4 regions of the Leclercia pneumoniae genome follow, and region 2 is predicted to be linked to each of the others. Evidence: predicted binding sites of a transcription regulator. Region 2 holds the regulator's gene; each other region holds the start of a gene.
What was found. The regulator CRP, encoded in region 2, controls carbon source genes, mostly activating them, when cyclic AMP is high. The targets are predictions, from matches to a motif close to ATGTGANNNNNNTCACAT.
Positions count from the first base shown of each region.

Region 1: the regulator CRP is predicted to act here: its motif matches at 1,275-1,292, upstream of hpt (hypoxanthine phosphoribosyltransferase).
Region 3: the regulator CRP is predicted to act here: its motif matches at 2,019-2,036, upstream of rhaS (HTH-type transcriptional activator RhaS).
Region 4: the regulator CRP is predicted to act here: its motif matches at 1,728-1,745, upstream of deoC (deoxyribose-phosphate aldolase).

Region 1 is NZ_CP071383.1:754,530-758,712, forward strand. It holds gene JZ655_RS03500 (glucose/quinate/shikimate family membrane-bound PQQ-dependent dehydrogenase) at 1-1,213, opposite strand, end outside; gene hpt (hypoxanthine phosphoribosyltransferase) at 1,421-1,957, shown strand; gene can (carbonate dehydratase) at 2,024-2,686, opposite strand; gene JZ655_RS03515 (ABC transporter ATP-binding protein) at 2,794-3,720, shown strand; gene JZ655_RS03520 (ABC transporter permease) at 3,717-4,183, shown strand, end outside.
Region 2 is NZ_CP071383.1:3,934,072-3,938,254, forward strand. It holds gene JZ655_RS19180 (phosphoribulokinase) at 1-551, shown strand, start outside; gene JZ655_RS19185 (OsmC family protein) at 618-1,022, opposite strand; gene crp (cAMP-activated global transcriptional regulator CRP) at 1,333-1,965, shown strand; gene JZ655_RS19195 (YccS/YhfK family putative transporter) at 2,023-4,110, shown strand; gene argD (bifunctional acetylornithine/succinyldiaminopimelate transaminase) at 4,111-4,183, opposite strand, start outside.
Region 3 is NZ_CP071383.1:4,272,575-4,276,757, reverse strand. It holds gene rhaA (L-rhamnose isomerase) at 1-397, opposite strand, end outside; gene rhaB (rhamnulokinase) at 394-1,863, opposite strand; gene rhaS (HTH-type transcriptional activator RhaS) at 2,165-3,001, shown strand; gene rhaR (HTH-type transcriptional activator RhaR) at 3,073-3,921, shown strand; gene sodA (superoxide dismutase [Mn]) at 4,074-4,183, shown strand, end outside.
Region 4 is NZ_CP071383.1:598,702-602,884, reverse strand. It holds gene deoA (thymidine phosphorylase) at 1-764, opposite strand, end outside; gene deoC (deoxyribose-phosphate aldolase) at 819-1,598, opposite strand; gene JZ655_RS02840 (anaerobic sulfatase maturase) at 2,740-3,963, opposite strand; gene JZ655_RS02835 (PTS transporter subunit EIIC) at 4,120-4,183, shown strand, end outside.

The DNA of each region.
Region 1 (4,183 bases), 1.2 Mb from region 2:
CCCAGGAGTTTGGCGAGTTAAAGGTAAAGGTGTGTTCGTCTGATGGGATCGCGTTTGGATCTTTCGCGCCCGGGTCGAAGGCCCACAGCAGTTTACCGGTATTCACGTCAAAACCACGGATAACGCCCGAGGTTTCGCGGGTAGAGAAGTTATCCGTTACCGAACCGGCAATCACGATGGTTTTATCGGTGATGATTGGTGGAGAGGTCGGCTCATACAGACCCGGCGTGGTATCCGGCATGTTGGTCTGCAGATTCAGGATACCCTTGTTAGCGAAGGTTTCGCACAGCTTGCCCGTTTCGGCGTTGATGGCAAACAGACGACCATCGTTGACCGGCAGCATAATGCGGCGCGGACAGTCGGCAATGACTTCCGGGCTGGCATTATCGGCACGCGCTTCGTGGTAAGAGACACCGCGGCAGGTAACGTGCTGGAACGACGGGTTGGAGTTCAGCTGTGGATCGAAGTGCCATTTCTCTTTACCGGTGGCCGCGTCGAGCGCGAACAGACGCTGGTGCGCCGTACACAGGTAGAGCATGTTGCCCACTTTGATTGGCGTCACTTCGTTGGTCAGCTCGCCCGGATCGTTAGGCATTTTCAGGTCGCCAGTACGGAAGACCCAGGCTTCTTTCAGATCTTTAACGTTATCGGCGTTGATCTGTTTTAACGGAGAGTAACGCTGACCTTCCTGGTTACGCCCGTAGGCCGGCCAGTCGCCATCAGCCACCTGCGAAATCGCTGCGGCAGGCGTCGATTCGCTGCTCAGGGTGCCTTTGACTTCCTGCGGATCGTTAAAACCCGCCCATGTCAGGATGCCACCGCTGATTAACAGCGCCACGACCAGCGCCGCAACGGCACCGCTGGACGGCACCCAAAGACGGCGCCAGACGAATGGCAGGATCAGCCAGATGCCAAAGAAGACCAGGATGTCACTGCGCGGGGTCAGTGCCCAGAAATCGAAACCGACTTCCCAGACGCCCCAAATCATTGTTGCAAGGAGCAGGGCGGCATACAGCCACAGTGCTGATTGCTTTCTACGCCACAGCAGGACGGTGACGCCAACCATAACCAGACCCGCGATCGGGTAGTACCAGGAGCCGCCAATTGCGACCAGCCAGACGCCACCGATTAACAGATACAGCGCGCAGAAAGCTGCGAACACCGCCGTTAATGTCACCAGTAGACGGGGCTGTTGAGATTTTGTTTCAGCCATAGAAAATGTACTCGTCAGTTTTGTTAATTATTTGCTAGCAATTAATTATAGGTATTAACAAGTGTGATCGGAATCACAAATTTTGCTTTTTATATCTCATGCGCCAGGGCTATCCATTTGCTGTTATAATGGCCCGCTTGTGAATCGATGACGGACGCAGGTTCATCCGCATTGAGAGATGTGTTTTACAATCAAACGGTTAGTAATATGAAACATACTGTTGAAGTGATGATCCCGGAAGCGGAGATCAAAGCGCGTATCGCCGAGCTGGGCCGTGAAATTACCGCGCATTATAAAGACAGCGGTTCTGATATGGTGCTGGTGGGGCTGTTACGCGGTTCCTTCATGTTTATGGCCGACCTGTGCCGTGAAGTCCAGGTATCCCATGAAGTCGATTTTATGACCGCCTCCAGCTATGGCAGCGGCATGTCGACAACCCGCGATGTGAAAATCCTCAAAGATCTGGATGAGGATATTCGCGGTAAAGATGTACTGATCGTTGAGGACATCATCGACTCTGGCAACACGCTCTCCAAAGTGCGCGAAATCCTGAGCCTGCGTGGGCCGAAATCCCTCGCCATCTGTACCCTGCTGGATAAACCGACCCGTCGTGAAGTGGACGTGCCGGTAGAGTATATCGGTTTCTCTATCCCGGATGAGTTCGTTGTGGGCTACGGTATCGACTACGCTCAGCGTTATCGCCATCTGCCTTACATCGGCAAAGTGGTGCTACTGGACGAGTGATCGGCTGGATGAGATCCGTAAGAGACAAACGGCAACACTGAGGTTGCCGTTTTGTTTTTCGGGCGCTTACTTGTGATTAACGTGCTTCTGTCTCAGGTTGGCAATCCCGGAACGATAGCGTTGCTCCAGCGTCTCGCGGTTGGTGGCGGTCACTTCCAGATTGCGCAGCAAGCCATCATGAATTCCGTACGCCAGGCCGTGAATGGTCACCTTTTGCCCGCGCTTCCACGCTGACTGCATGATTGTTGAGTGGCCCAGGTTGTACACCTGCTCCATGACGTTGAGTTCACACAGGGTATCGAGGCGGCGCTCCTGCGGCATTTCTCCCAGCAGTGAGCTATGTTTGAACCAGATATCGCGGATGTGCAGCAGCCAGTTGTCAATCAGCCCCAGTTCCGTGTTTTCAACCGCCGCCTGAACGCCGCCGCAGCCGTAGTGGCCACAGATAATGATATGTTCGACTTCCAGAACATCGACGGCATATTGCACGACAGAGAGACAGTTAAGGTCGGTATGGATGACCAGGTTGGCGACGTTACGGTGGACAAAAAGTTCGCCGGGTTCAAGGCCGGTGAGCCGCTCAGCAGGAACGCGGCTGTCAGAACACCCTATCCATAAAAAGCGCGGTTTCTGCGCCTGCGCCAGCGTTTCGAAAAAGCCGGGATCCTCTTCCACCAGCATTTTTGACCATAGTGCATTATTGCTGATGAGTGTATCTATGTCTTTCATGGCGGTTAACGGCCTGTAACCAAGTGAGTGCGTTGCGCTAATATAGGGCAACGTGATTTTTTTTAAAACCACACTCGATGTGAAAGAACTTAAGGTAAGTCTAATCCATGACGATTGCACTGGAGCTTGAACAGCTTAAGAAAACCTATCCCGGCGGCGTTCAGGCGCTCCGTGGTATAGATCTGAAGGTGGAGGCCGGTGATTTTTACGCGCTTCTGGGGCCTAACGGGGCAGGAAAATCCACCACTATCGGCATTATCAGCTCACTGGTTAATAAAACCTCTGGCCGGGTCAGCGTCTTCGGCTACGACCTGGAAAAAGATGTCGTCAATGCCAAGCGTCAACTGGGGTTGGTGCCGCAGGAGTTCAACTTCAACCCGTTCGAGACCGTACAGCAGATCGTCGTAAACCAGGCGGGCTATTACGGGGTTGAGCGCAAAGATGCCGTTGAGCGTAGCGAAAAATACCTGAAACAGCTCGACCTGTGGGAAAAGCGCAATGAGCGTGCACGGATGCTCTCCGGCGGTATGAAGCGCCGTCTGATGATTGCCCGTGCGCTGATGCACGAGCCAAAGCTGCTGATACTTGATGAACCGACCGCGGGTGTCGATATCGAGCTGCGTCGTTCCATGTGGGGGTTCCTGAAAGATCTGAACGACAAAGGCACCACCATTATTCTGACAACTCACTACCTCGAAGAGGCGGAGATGCTGTGCCGTAATATCGGCATCATTCAGCATGGCGAGCTGGTGGAAAACACCTCCATGAAAAATCTGCTCTCAAAGCTGAAGTCAGAGACCTTTATTCTCGATCTGGCGGCGAAAAGCGCGCTGCCGAAGCTGGAAGGCTATCAATACCGGCTGGTGGATACGTCCACGCTTGAAGTGGAAGTTCTGCGTGAGCAGGGAATTAATAGCGTATTTAGTCAACTGAGTGCTCAGGGAATTCAGGTGTTGAGTATGCGTAACAAAGCCAACCGACTGGAAGAGCTGTTCGTCTCGCTGGTCCATCAGAAACAAGGAGAAAGCGCATGATGCAGCTTTACTGGGTGGCGCTGAAGAGTATCTGGGCCAAAGAGATCAATCGCTTTATGCGTATCTGGATCCAGACGCTGGTGCCGCCGGTGATCACCATGACCCTCTATTTCATCATCTTCGGCAATCTGATTGGGTCGCGAATTGGTGAGATGCACGGCTTTACTTACATGCAGTTCATCGTGCCAGGTTTGATTATGATGGCGGTGATCACCAACGCCTACGCCAACGTGGCATCGTCGTTCTTCAGCGCCAAGTTCCAGCGCAACATTGAAGAGTTGCTGGTGGCACCGGTACCGACGCATGTGATCATCGCCGGTTACGTAGGGGGCGGGGTAGCGCGTGGCTTGTGCGTAGGGGTATTGGTAACAGCAATTTCACTGTTCTTTGTGCCGTTCCAGGTACACTCCTGGCTGTTTGTCGGGCTGACGCTGCTGTTAACGGCAGTACTCTTCTCGCTGGC
Region 2 (4,183 bases):
GGAATCAGGTGCCGGGCACCTTCACCCCCTGGCAGCCGCTGCCGGAGCCGACGGATGTGCTGTTTTACGAAGGGCTGCACGGCGGCGTGGTCACGCCACAGCACGACGTGGCGCGCCATGTTGACCTGCTGGTGGGCGTGGTGCCTATCGTTAACCTCGAGTGGATTCAGAAACTGACCCGCGATACCAGCGAGCGTGGACATTCGCGTGAGGCGGTGATGGACTCCGTGGTGCGCTCGATGGAAGACTATATCAATTTCCTGACGCCGCAGTTCTCGCGCACCCACATCAACTTCCAGCGCGTCCCTACAGTGGACACCTCTAACCCCTTTGCGGCTAAAGCCATCCCCTCTCTGGATGAGAGCTTTGTGGTGATCCATTTCCGCAACCTGGAGGATATCGACTATCCCTGGCTGCTGGCGATGCTGCAGGGCTCATTTATTTCGCACATGAATACGCTGGTCGTGCCGGGCGGGAAGATGGGGCTGGCGATGGAGCTGATTATGACGCCGCTGGTGCAAAGATTGATGGAAGGGAAGAAGATCGCATAAGCCTGGTCCCTCTCCCTGTGGGAGAGGGTTAGGGTGAGGGCATCAACACGCACGATGCCCGATAAATTACGCTTCGATCACCTCATACGAATGCGTAATATTCACCGCTTTCTCCAGCATCAACGCCACGGAGCAATACTTCTCTGCTGACAGATCCACGGCGCGGGAGACCGCCGCGTCTTTCAGTTCTTTACCCGTGACAATGAAGTGCAGGTTGATATGCGTGAACAGGCGCGGCGCCTCTTCACGGCGTTCCGAGGTCAGTTTCACTTCGCAGTTTGTCACCTCATGGCGACCTTTTTGCAGGATAGAAACCACATCAATTGCGCTGCAACCGCCAGCGGCCATCAGCACCATCTCCATCGGGCTTGGCGCCTTATCTCCGGAGTTGCCGTCCATCAAAATCTGGTGCCCTGAAGCCGACTCGCCCAGGAACGTTAAGCCCTCAACCCATTTCACACGCGCTTGCATTGTAGTTAACTCCGAAGTTGCAATTTTCCTGACAGATTACGCGCCAGTAACAATTCTGGCAACGGAAGGCGACCTGTATCAAGCTGAAGCGAGACACCAGGAGACAGGCGGCTAAAGCTATGCTAAAACAGTCTGGATGCTACAGTAATACATTGACATTACGCATGTATGCAGAGGACATCACACATTACAGGCTGCTGAATATTGTGACAGCCCGATTCCCAGGAATGGGGAAGAATTCGATTGCAACCCCAGAGTGAAGGCGTCCATCCCGGCTCTGGAGACAGCTTATAACAGAGGATAACAGCGCATGGTGCTTGGCAAACCGCAAACAGACCCGACTCTCGAATGGTTCTTGTCTCATTGCCACATTCATAAGTACCCATCGAAGAGCACGCTGATTCACCAGGGTGAAAAAGCGGAAACGTTGTATTACATCGTTAAAGGCTCCGTGGCCGTGTTGATCAAAGATGAAGAAGGGAAAGAGATGATCCTTTCTTATCTGAACCAGGGCGACTTTATTGGCGAACTGGGCCTGTTTGAAGAAGGTCAGGAACGTAGCGCCTGGGTACGGGCAAAAACCGCGTGTGAAGTGGCTGAGATCTCCTACAAGAAGTTCCGCCAGTTGATCCAGGTGAACCCGGACATTCTGATGCGCCTCTCCTCGCAGATGGCACGCCGCCTGCAGGTGACTTCTGAGAAAGTGGGTAACCTCGCCTTCCTGGACGTGACCGGCCGTATCGCTCAGACGCTGCTGAATCTGGCAAAACAACCTGACGCGATGACCCATCCGGATGGTATGCAGATCAAAATCACCCGTCAGGAGATTGGTCAGATTGTGGGTTGTTCCCGCGAAACCGTTGGCCGTATTCTGAAAATGCTGGAAGATCAGAACCTGATCTCCGCCCACGGTAAAACGATCGTGGTTTACGGGACGCGTTAATTCCGAAAGAACGGCGTGCCATCGCAAGATGTCACGCCGTTTTTGTCTCTGGCATCTATGTGGCGCAGGCTGATTTATCACCCGGAAGTTAACTACGCACTTCGACAAACGCTGGTGCTGTGTCTTCCTGTGGCCGTCGGTCTGATTCTCGGCCACCTGCAACAGGGTCTGCTCTTCTCTCTCGTGCCTGCCTGCTGCAACATCGCAGGGCTGGATACCCCCCATAAACGCTTTTTCAAACGTCTGATCGTTGGCGGCTCGCTCTTTGCCGGCTGTAGTCTCGCCGTCCAGTTACTTCTGGCCCGCGACATCCCCCTGCCCCTGATTCTCACCCTGCTGGCGATGACGCTAGGGGTGACGGCAGAGATCAGCTCTTTGCATGCCAGGCTGCTACCCGCCTCGCTGATTGCCGCCATCTTTACCCTGAGCCTGGCGGGCAATATGCCGGTGTGGGAGCCGTTGCTGATCTATACGCTGGGCACGCTCTGGTATGGGCTATTTAACTGGTTCTGGTTCTGGATGTGGCGCGAACAGCCGCTGCGGGAATCGCTGAGCTTGCTGTACCGCCAGCTCGCTGACTACTGCGAAGCGAAATATACCCTGCTCACCCAGCATACCGACCCGGAAAAATCCCTGCCGCCGCTGCTGGCCCGCCAGCAGAAGGTGGTGGATCTTATCAGCCAGTGTTATCAGCAGCTACACATGCTGGCAGCTAACAGAAATCACGAATACAAACGTCTGTTGCGAACCTTCCAGGTCGGGCTCGACTTGCAGGAGCATATCTCCGTCAGCCTGCATCACCCGGAAGAGGTGCAAAAGCTGGTGGAACGCAGCCACGCCGAAGCCGTGATCAGATGGAATGCCCAGACCGTCGCCGCACGCCTGCGTGTACTCTCGGATAATATTCTCTATCACCGCTACCCCACCCGCTTCAGCATGGACAAGCAGCTGGGCGCGCTGGAGAAAATCGCCCGGCAGCACCCGGAAAACCCGGTTGGGCAGTTCTGTGCCTGGCACTTTAGCCGCATCGCCCGCGTACTACGTACCCAGCGTCCGCTCTACTCGCGCGACCTGATGGCCGATAAGCAAAAACGTCTGCCGCTCTTCCCGGCGCTGAAAAGTTATCTGTCGCTCAAGTCTTCCGCGCTGCGCAATGCCGCACGCATCAGCGTCATGCTCAGCATCGCCAGCCTGATGGGGATGGCCCTCCATTTACCGAAGCCCTACTGGATCCTTATGACCGTTCTGCTGGTCACGCAAAACGGCTACGGGGCGACGCGGGTACGCATATTCCACCGGGCAGGCGGTACCCTGGCAGGGCTGATTATCGCGGGTGCCACGCTGCACTTCCACGTGCCGGAGGGCTTTACGTTACTGAGCATGCTGCTGATTACGCTGGTGAGCTACCTGATCATTCGTAAAAACTACGGCTGGGCGACGGTCGGCTTTACGGTGACCGCGGTATACACGCTGCAGCTCCTCACGCTGAACGGCGATCAATTTATCATCGCCCGTCTCGCAGACACGCTGATAGGCTGTTTAATCGCTTTTGGCGGCATGGTGTGGTTGTGGCCGCAGTGGCAAAGCGGGTTGCTACGACAGAACGCCCACGATGCGCTGGAAGCCGACCAGGAGGCTATTCGCCTGATCCTGAGCAGTGACCCTCAGCCAACACCGCTTGCCTGGCAGCGCATGAAGGTGAACCAGGCGCACAACGCCCTGTTCAACTCGCTGAATCAGGCGATGCAGGAACCGGGGTTCAATTCACACTACCTGGCCGACATGAAGCTGTGGGTCACGCACAGCCAGTTCATCGTAGAACATATCAATGCCATGACGACGCTGGCACGGGAACACACCATGCTGACGCCGGATCTGGCCGAGCGCTATCTGCAGTCTTGTGAAATTGCGCTGCAGCGTTGTCAGCAGCGGCTGGATTATGACGCGCCGGGAGAGAGTGGCGACGCCAATATTCTGGAAGCGCCGGAGACGCTGACCCACGGGCCGATGAGCACCCTGGAGCAGCATCTACAACGCATACTGGGGCATCTGAGCACCATGCACACCATTTCGTCGGTGGCATGGCGTCAACGTCCGCATCACGGTGTCTGGTTAACCCGTATTTTAAAGCGGACGCCGTACTGATCAGGCCTGGACCACGCTCTTCACCGCGGCGGCAAAACGGCTCAACCCCTCGTCAATATCGTTATCTTCCACC
Region 3 (4,183 bases), 340 kb from region 2:
GGTTAAAATCCAGACCCAGCTTGTTTGCTTTTGCCCACTCCACCCAGTTTTTAAAGTGTTCCGGCTTGATTTTGTTACGGGCGATGGGCTCGTCGGATTCAAGGTAGATGGCATGCAGGTTAAGGCGCTTAGGCCCGGGGATGAGGCTCAGGGCCAACTCCAGATCCGCGCGCAGCTCCCCGGCGTTGCGGGCTTTACCCGGATAGTTGCCGGTTGCCTGAATACCACCCGTCAGTGCGCCGCCTGGGTTCTCGAAGCCTGCGACGTCATCGCCCTGCCAGCAGTGCATGGAGACCGGCAGACGATCGAGCTGACGGAGCGCCTCCTCGACATCCACGCCCACGGCGGCGAAACGCTGTTTAGCCAGTTCCCAGGCTTGTTCTAATTGAGTGGTCATGCGCAAAGCTCCTTTGTCAGTCGGTTTTGCTGAAACTGTGCCCGGTAGCGGGCAATTTCATGGCAGGAATTAGGGGTGAACGTGGTGAGGTTGTCGTTGTGACTGACCAGCGTTCGGAATTCATCGACGCTACGCAGCTCATCCAGGGTCATGAGCTGGATACCGATATTGCCGAGCGTAGAGGCTTCAATCGGCCCGGCAATCACCGTGATCCCGCAGGCGTCGGCGCAAAGCTGATTCAGCAGCGCGTTCTGGCAGCCGCCACCCACAATGTGCAACTGGCTAAACGGTTTGCCGCGTAGTGCTGCCAGTTCGCTCAGTACGTCGGCATAGAGCAGGGCGAGGCTGTCGAAGATGCAGCGCGCTAATTCAGCCGGCAGATGAGGCACCGGTTGATGGCTTTCACGGCAGGCACTCTGAATTTCGCTGCTCATGTTTGCCGGGTTGATAAAACGATCATCATTGGGGTTGATCAGGAAGCGGCAGGGCGCCAGCCTTTCGGTCTCTGCAATCAGCGCAGGCAGGTCGCTGATGGCCTGCTCTTTCAGCACCCGCTGAAGCAGCCAGAGCCCCATAATATTTTTCAGCACCCGGTAGCGCCCTTCGGCGCCGCCTTCGTTAGTGATATTGGCCGCCAGCGCCTTCTCGCAGGTGTAGGGGGTTTTGCTCTCAAAGCCCATCAGCGACCAGGTGCCGGAAGAGAGATACGCCGCATCCTGATCGGCCAGCGGCGCTGCAATCACGGCGCTGGCGGTATCATGGCTGGCGACTGCCACCACCGGGATAGCGTTGCCCTGCGGGCTGCCCCATTGGCCAATCACGTTGCCTGGGGGAGTTGGGGTGCCAAACCACTGCGGAGATGCCCCCGTCCAGTTCAACAGGTTCTCATCCCAGGTATCAGAATTGATATTCACCAGCTGCGTGGTGGTGGCATTGGTGTACTCCCAGTTCATGTTCCCGGTCAGCCGGTAGCTGAAGTAGTCCGGGATCATCAGCGCATGGGCAACCTGTGCCGTCAGCTCTGGCTGCTGCTCCACCAGTGCACGCAATTGATACAGGGTGTTGAAAGGGAGAAACTGAATGCCGCTGCGGCCGTAAATGTCGGCTTTACCTAACTGCTCCACAGCGCAGGCCATGACGCCGTCTGTACGGGCATCACGATATGAAACAGGCAGGCCAACGCGCTCACCGTTGTGGCCCAGCAGCACGATATCCACTCCCCAGGTATCAATGCCGATACTGTCGATACGCATACCCTCATCGCACACCTTATTCAGGCCGGTACGGATTTCCGCCTCCAGGCTATCGATATCCCAGATATCAAAACCGTCCTGCTTCTGCAGGCAGTTCACAAAGCGGTGGATTTCGCGTAGCGAAAGTGTGCGCTGAGCAGGTTCATAGCGGGCCAGCATGACGCGGCCGCTGGAGGCACCTAAATCGACAGCCACACAATGGCGAACAGTCATGGTCAGATCCTTTCTTAAGTCATTAGCGGAGAGTGTAAGAAAGGGAAGAAAAACAGACCTTCTTGCCACTGACAGGCAAAATCGGCAGCTGGCAAGAAAGCGAAGGTGAACGTGAGAGAGTTCACAGTTTCCAGTTATCCCCGGGAATTCAGGAGATGTGACCCTGACCGCATTTCCCGATCTTTCCGCGCGTTTCTTAAAAAACCGACAGGCTTTGCGCACTTTGCTGTCAAAAATTTAAGGTGAGTTCGCAGGGGCTTAATTACTATTTTGAGAACATTTCTCATTCGTAGGGGCCGTTATGACCGTACTGCACAGCGTGGATTTTTTCCCTTCTGGAGGTTCGCCAGTCGCGATCGAGCCACGGCTTCCTCAGGCGGCGTTTCCAGAACACCATCATGATTTTCATGAGATTGTGATTGTGGAACACGGCACCGGCATACACGTATTCAACGGCCAGCCCTACACCATTAGCGGCGGTACCGTCTGCTTTGTGCGCGATCATGATCGGCATTTATATGAACATACTGACAACCTCTGCCTGACCAATGTTCTCTACCGTTCGCCAGAGGCGTTCCAGTTTCTGTCGGGACTGAATAAGCTGTTGCCGCAGGAGCAGGACGGCCATTATCCGTCGCACTGGCGTGTTAACCAGTCCACCTTACAGCAGGTGAGGCAGCTGGTAAGCCAGATGGAGATGATGGACGCTGGCGGGGATACCCATGCGATCGCCAGTTATGAGTTGCTGTTTATGCAGCTGCTGGTCCTGCTGCGCCGTAGCAGCCTGATGGAAAAGGCGGGCAATAACGATGAGCGTCTTAATCAGCTGATGGCGTGGCTGGAAGACCATTTTGCCGAAGATGTGTGCTGGGAAACGCTGGCAGATAACTTTTCGCTTTCGCTGCGCACCCTGCATCGCCAGCTGAAACAGCACACCGGGTCGACGCCACAGCGCTATCTCAACCGTTTACGCCTGATTAAGGCGCGTCATCTGTTGCGCCACACCGATGAGAGCGTGACAGATATCGCTTATCGCTGCGGTTTCGGCGACAGTAACCATTTTTCAACGCTATTTCGCCGGGAATTTAACTGGTCCCCGCGCGACATTCGCCAGGGCCGGGATACGCCGCTTCAGTAACGCGAGTAAAATCACCGTTTTTTCAGCGTAAATGGCCGATAATAAGCGGTTATTAGTCGTTGAGGTGTACCGTGGCCGCTCAGTTGATCCTTCGCAAAGCCGACTTTTTTGCCGGTGCCGGCCAGGCCGTTGCCGTGGCGGATCGCTACCCGCAAAATGTCTTTGCCGAGCATACCCATGAGTTTTGCGAAATGGTTTTGGTCTGGCGAGGCAACGGGCTTCACGTGCTTAATGACCGTCCTTATCGCATCACCCGCGGTGACCTGTTTTACATTCGCGCCGAAGATAAACACTCCTACGCTTCTGTTAACGACCTGGTGTTGCAGAACGTTATCTACTGCCCTGAAAGGCTGAAGCTCAACGTCGACTGGGCGGCGGCTATTCCGCGTTTTACTGAGGCGCGCGGCGAACCGCACTGGCGACTGAGCAGTAACGGCGTGACTCAGGTTCGACAGGTGATTGCCCAACTGGAGCAAGAGAGCCAGAAGAGTGATCCCCTTGCTAACTCAATGTCTGAACTCCTTTTCGCGCAGCTGGTGATGACCCTTAAGCGCTTTCGTTACGCCACCGATCACCCTTCAGCGAATGAGCAGGAAGCCCTTCTCGACAAACTTATCACCGCCCTAGCGGGCAGCCTGAACCGCAGCTTTGTGCTGGAGAAGTTCTGCGAGCAGGAGCAGTGCAGCGAGCGGGCATTACGTCAACAGTTCCGCACGCAGACCGGTATGACGGTTAATCATTACCTGCGCCAGCTGCGGATCTGCCACGCACAATATCTGTTGCAGCACACGGAACTGATGGTGAGTGAGGTGGCGATGCGCTGTGGTTTTGAGGACAGTAACTACTTCTCTGTGGTGTTCAACCGCGAAGTGGGCATGACGCCGGTCCAGTGGCGCCAGCGCAGCCGCAAGGCGGCATGATCGCCCCGTCATTCAGTCATTTATAATAAAATAATAACCACACAAAGTGTACGGCATTGATAATCATTTTCAATATCATTTAATTAACTATAATGAACCAACTGCTTACGCGGCATTAACAGCTGTGCCGCCCGACACTAATGGAGAGGATTATGAGTTATACACTGCCATCCCTGCCGTATGCCTATGACGCACTGGAACCGCATTTCGACAAGCAGACGATGGAAATCCATCACACTAAACACCACCAGACTTACGTGAA
Region 4 (4,183 bases), 1.1 Mb from region 2:
TCGACGGCGTTACCCGCGCTGGAGGCCAGCACCTGGTTCATATCGGTCAGCAGTGCGGTGGTACGCACGCCCGCGCCGTTGGAGACGCCAACGATCGCTTCGGCAAGCGCTTCAGAGAGCTCATAGGTTGGCATAAAGGCGCCGCTACCCACCTTCACGTCCATCACCAGCGCATCCAGCCCTTCCGCCAGCTTTTTCGCCAGAATAGAGGCGGTAATCAGCGGGATGGAGTCCACGGTGGCGGTGATGTCGCGGGTGGCGTAGAAACGCTTGTCCGCTGGCGCAAGCGAACTGGTCTGGCCAATAATCGCCACGCCAACGTCTTTAATAATATCGCGGAAGCGATTGTCATCCGGGAAGATATCGAAGCCTGGAATGGCTTCCAGTTTGTCGAGCGTACCGCCGGTATGACCCAGGCCACGCCCGGAGATCATCGGGATGTAACCGCCGCAGGCTGCCACCATCGGGCCCAGCATCAGGGAGGTGACGTCACCGACTCCGCCGGTGGAATGTTTATCGACGATCGGGCCGTTAAGATTAAGACTTTTCCAGTCCAGCACCGTTCCTGAATCCCGCATCGCCATGGTCAGCGACACGCGCTCAGGCATAGACATATCGTGGAAGAAGATGGTCATCGCGAGGGCGGCAATCTGCCCTTCAGAGATGGTGTTATCGCGAATGCCGTTGATAAAGAAGCGGATCTCTTCGTCGCTTAAGGCCTGACCATCACGTTTTTTACGAATAATTTCTTGTGCGAGAAACACGGTAACCTCCCGAAAATAGGCCGGGAGCGCAACGCGTCACCCGGCAATTCATACTTAGTAGCTGCTGGCGCTCTTACCGTCGCCATGACCCAGCGCTTTCAGCAGGCTTGCCAGCAGGCTGGATGCGCCGAAACGGTAGTGACGGGAATCCGCCCACTCTGCGCCAAAGAGTTCATCGGCAATGGCGAGGAACTGCTGGGCGTCTTCTGCGGTACGCACGCCACCAGCCGGTTTGAAGCCGACGGTTTTTTCCACACCCATGTCGCGGATCACTTCCATCATGATGCGCGCGCTTTCCGGGGTTGCGTTCACCGGCACTTTACCGGTAGAGGTTTTGATGAAATCGGCGCCCGCTTTGATCGCGATTTCAGACGCTTTACGAATCAGCGCCTCTTCTTTCAGCTCGCCGGTTTCGATGATCACTTTCAGCAGCACGTTTGCCGCGGCACAGGCCTCTTTACAGGCTTTCACCAGGTCAAAACCGACCTGCTCGTTGCCAGCAATCAGCGCACGATACGGGAAGACCACATCCACTTCGTCAGCACCGTAGGCAATGGCGGCGCGGGTTTCGGCCAGCGCGATCTCAATGTCGTCGTTCCCGTGCGGGAAGTTGGTAACGGTCGCTATGCGAACTTCCGGCGTGCCCTGCTCTTTCAGCGTTTTACGCGCAATCGGGATAAAACGTGGATAGATACAGACGGCAGCGGTAGTCCCCACCGGGGTTTTGGCCTGATGACACAGGGCGATCACTTTTTCATTAGTGTCGTCGTCATTCAGGGTAGTCAGATCCATCAGTTTCAACGCGCGCAGGCTGCTTGCGGTTAAATCGGTCATATCAGTCTCCAACGGCTTTGCCGTAAAATTTCACCTTGCGGGTCTGTGAATATTCTAACATCCGCCCGCATATACACTTCGACATTCATCACAGTTAATGAAAACTGCATACAAATTTGCATTACTGTAATGAGATCCAGTTCAAACAATCTCACCCTGACGGCTGAGGACGACGTCAGGCAGACGCGTAGTTTTTAAAAACCAGCCGCCACACGCTCTCTCCAGGTGGCTCATGCCAGACAGTCAGATTAAGGATGCAGTTATGCCCCTCATCCTATTCAGTGGCCTGCAATAACGTTGCCAGCTAAGTGTGACAAGCCTTCTATAACGGCCAAAATAGCTGGAACCGGAAGAAGGAGGCTTTGACTATGCCTTCTCGCGGCTCATTGGCTTTTAGCAGCCTCTTCCATCTAACATGCTGGTAAACGACGGCGAACAGAATGTTATAATTATAACACAAAAAACAATCTATCGTCGTCTTAAACCTTGTACCGTTCTAATGCTGTCGAAAGCTTTTATAGGTATGAAGATCGGTAGAGAAAACAGACCTTACATCTGAGAAAAATACGGTAAGAAGCGGACACCCAGCCATTAACGTCCACTTTGACAGAAGATAATTATCGGCAGAACGCCGCGAATGTTTGACGACGGGATGCGGGCAACCATCTTTGTGTAGCCAGCAAACATGACACCCCTGATGTCGAAAAATGGTAAAATAGTCACAAGAAACACGCCAGTGCCGTCATTTGTTATAACTCGCTGTCGTACGGCTGTTCTTTGCACCCTAAAATCACCGGTGCGCAGTGTTGATCTCTACGCACACGCTGGCTTTATTGATAATAGCGTTCTGGAAAAGGTGAGCGGCCCGACTGGCTATAAAATGAACGTTATGGAACCCGTCTCGCTGAGAGCAAGCGGGTAATATTCGGGACGCGTTGCCATGTAGTCGGGACGTTGAAGTAGTCGATGCCGTGTTACTGGTCGTTCGTGTTCGCAGGTGTAAAGAGACTATTCCCGACGGGCTACACAAATGAAGGGGCTGTTATTTTATCCACAAAGGTGACCGACCCGGCACGTTAAAATAACCTCTTCCGTGACATTACAGAGATAAGAGTGAGACGCTCCTCTTCGTCAGAATTGATTATTTCGATATGGATTCAGAGGCGCCAATCGAATCAATAACCTGCATAACCCTGGCCGGTGGTTGCTGAGCTTTTATTTGATCAGCCATATACCGCATGTAAGGATCCATGTGGCTAAAAATGGCTTTATAGCCCGCGCAAAGATGATTGTGCCAGCGCTCTCCACTCTTATGGATACGGTGTTTTGGGCAGCCGCCATGGCAGGCAAAGCGCCACTCACAACGCATACACTCTGCACTAACCTCTGTTTTTGCCAGACCAAATTTGCGCTGTTGTTTACTGGCGACCATCCTGGCCAGATTATCTCGCCTGACGTTTCCCAGCCGATGTTCAGGATAGACATAGTGGTCGCAGCTGTAGACATCACCGTTTTGCTCTACCACCAGACCGAACCCGCACGATGACTGCATGACACACAACGACGGTTTCTCTCCAAGCCAGGCAGCCAAAGCGCTGTCAAACATCTGAACGTACACCCGACCGACATCCTTTCGCACCCAGCGATCAAACACCCCCTTCATAAATTGTCCGTATTGTTCACCTGAGACCGACCACTCGGTGACAGAACCTTTGAGCGTCTGCGGATACAATAATTCACCGTATTTTTTATCAACAGCGCGTTGTTCTACGGCAGGAATGAATTGAACAAATTCCGCTTTCAACTCCTGAGTCAGGAAATCGTAGATTTCTTGCGGGTGCTCGGCCGTTACATTGTTCACGACTGTGAGTACATTCACCTCAACGCGATACTTTTGTAGCAGCCTCATAGCGCGTAGCACCTTATCAAAGACCGATTGCTGGCTGCGAGTCTTACGATACCGATCGTGTAGCCATGCCGGCCCGTCTATGGAGAGTCCCACCAGGAAGCGATTTCTCGCCAAAAATTCAGCCCACTGCTCGTCAATTAGCACGCCGTTAGTCTGAATACTGTTGGTAATGCGTTTCGTGCCAGCAAACTTTTTTTGCAATTCCAGAGCCTTTTGATAAAAGGCGATACCGGCAAGGGTGGGCTCCCCACCCTGCCAGGTAAACTCTACTTCCGGGGCTGGGTTTGATTCGATGTACTGCCGGACATAAGCCTCCAGAGTGCTATCGTCCATATGACGGGCAGCTTTACGAGGTTTGAGTGTTCCCTCTTCTTTCTCCAGATAAAAACAGTAGTCGCAGGCGATATTGCACTGAAAACTGACTGACTTAGCCATAAGGTGAAAGGGTTTGTTCATATGCACTCCTGAAAATCACGCCGGGAAATTTAGTGACAGAGTTCACTCTTTTGCTGACGTGTTTTGACTTTGTACAAAAAGGATCGAAACATATATTTCTCAAAAACAAATATAACATGAAATATAAACTTCATAACACCAACATCAGGGGTCTTTATGAGCAAACTGTTTGCCGGAGCACAAAATCTGGGTAAATCGTTTATGCTGCCGATTGCTGTCC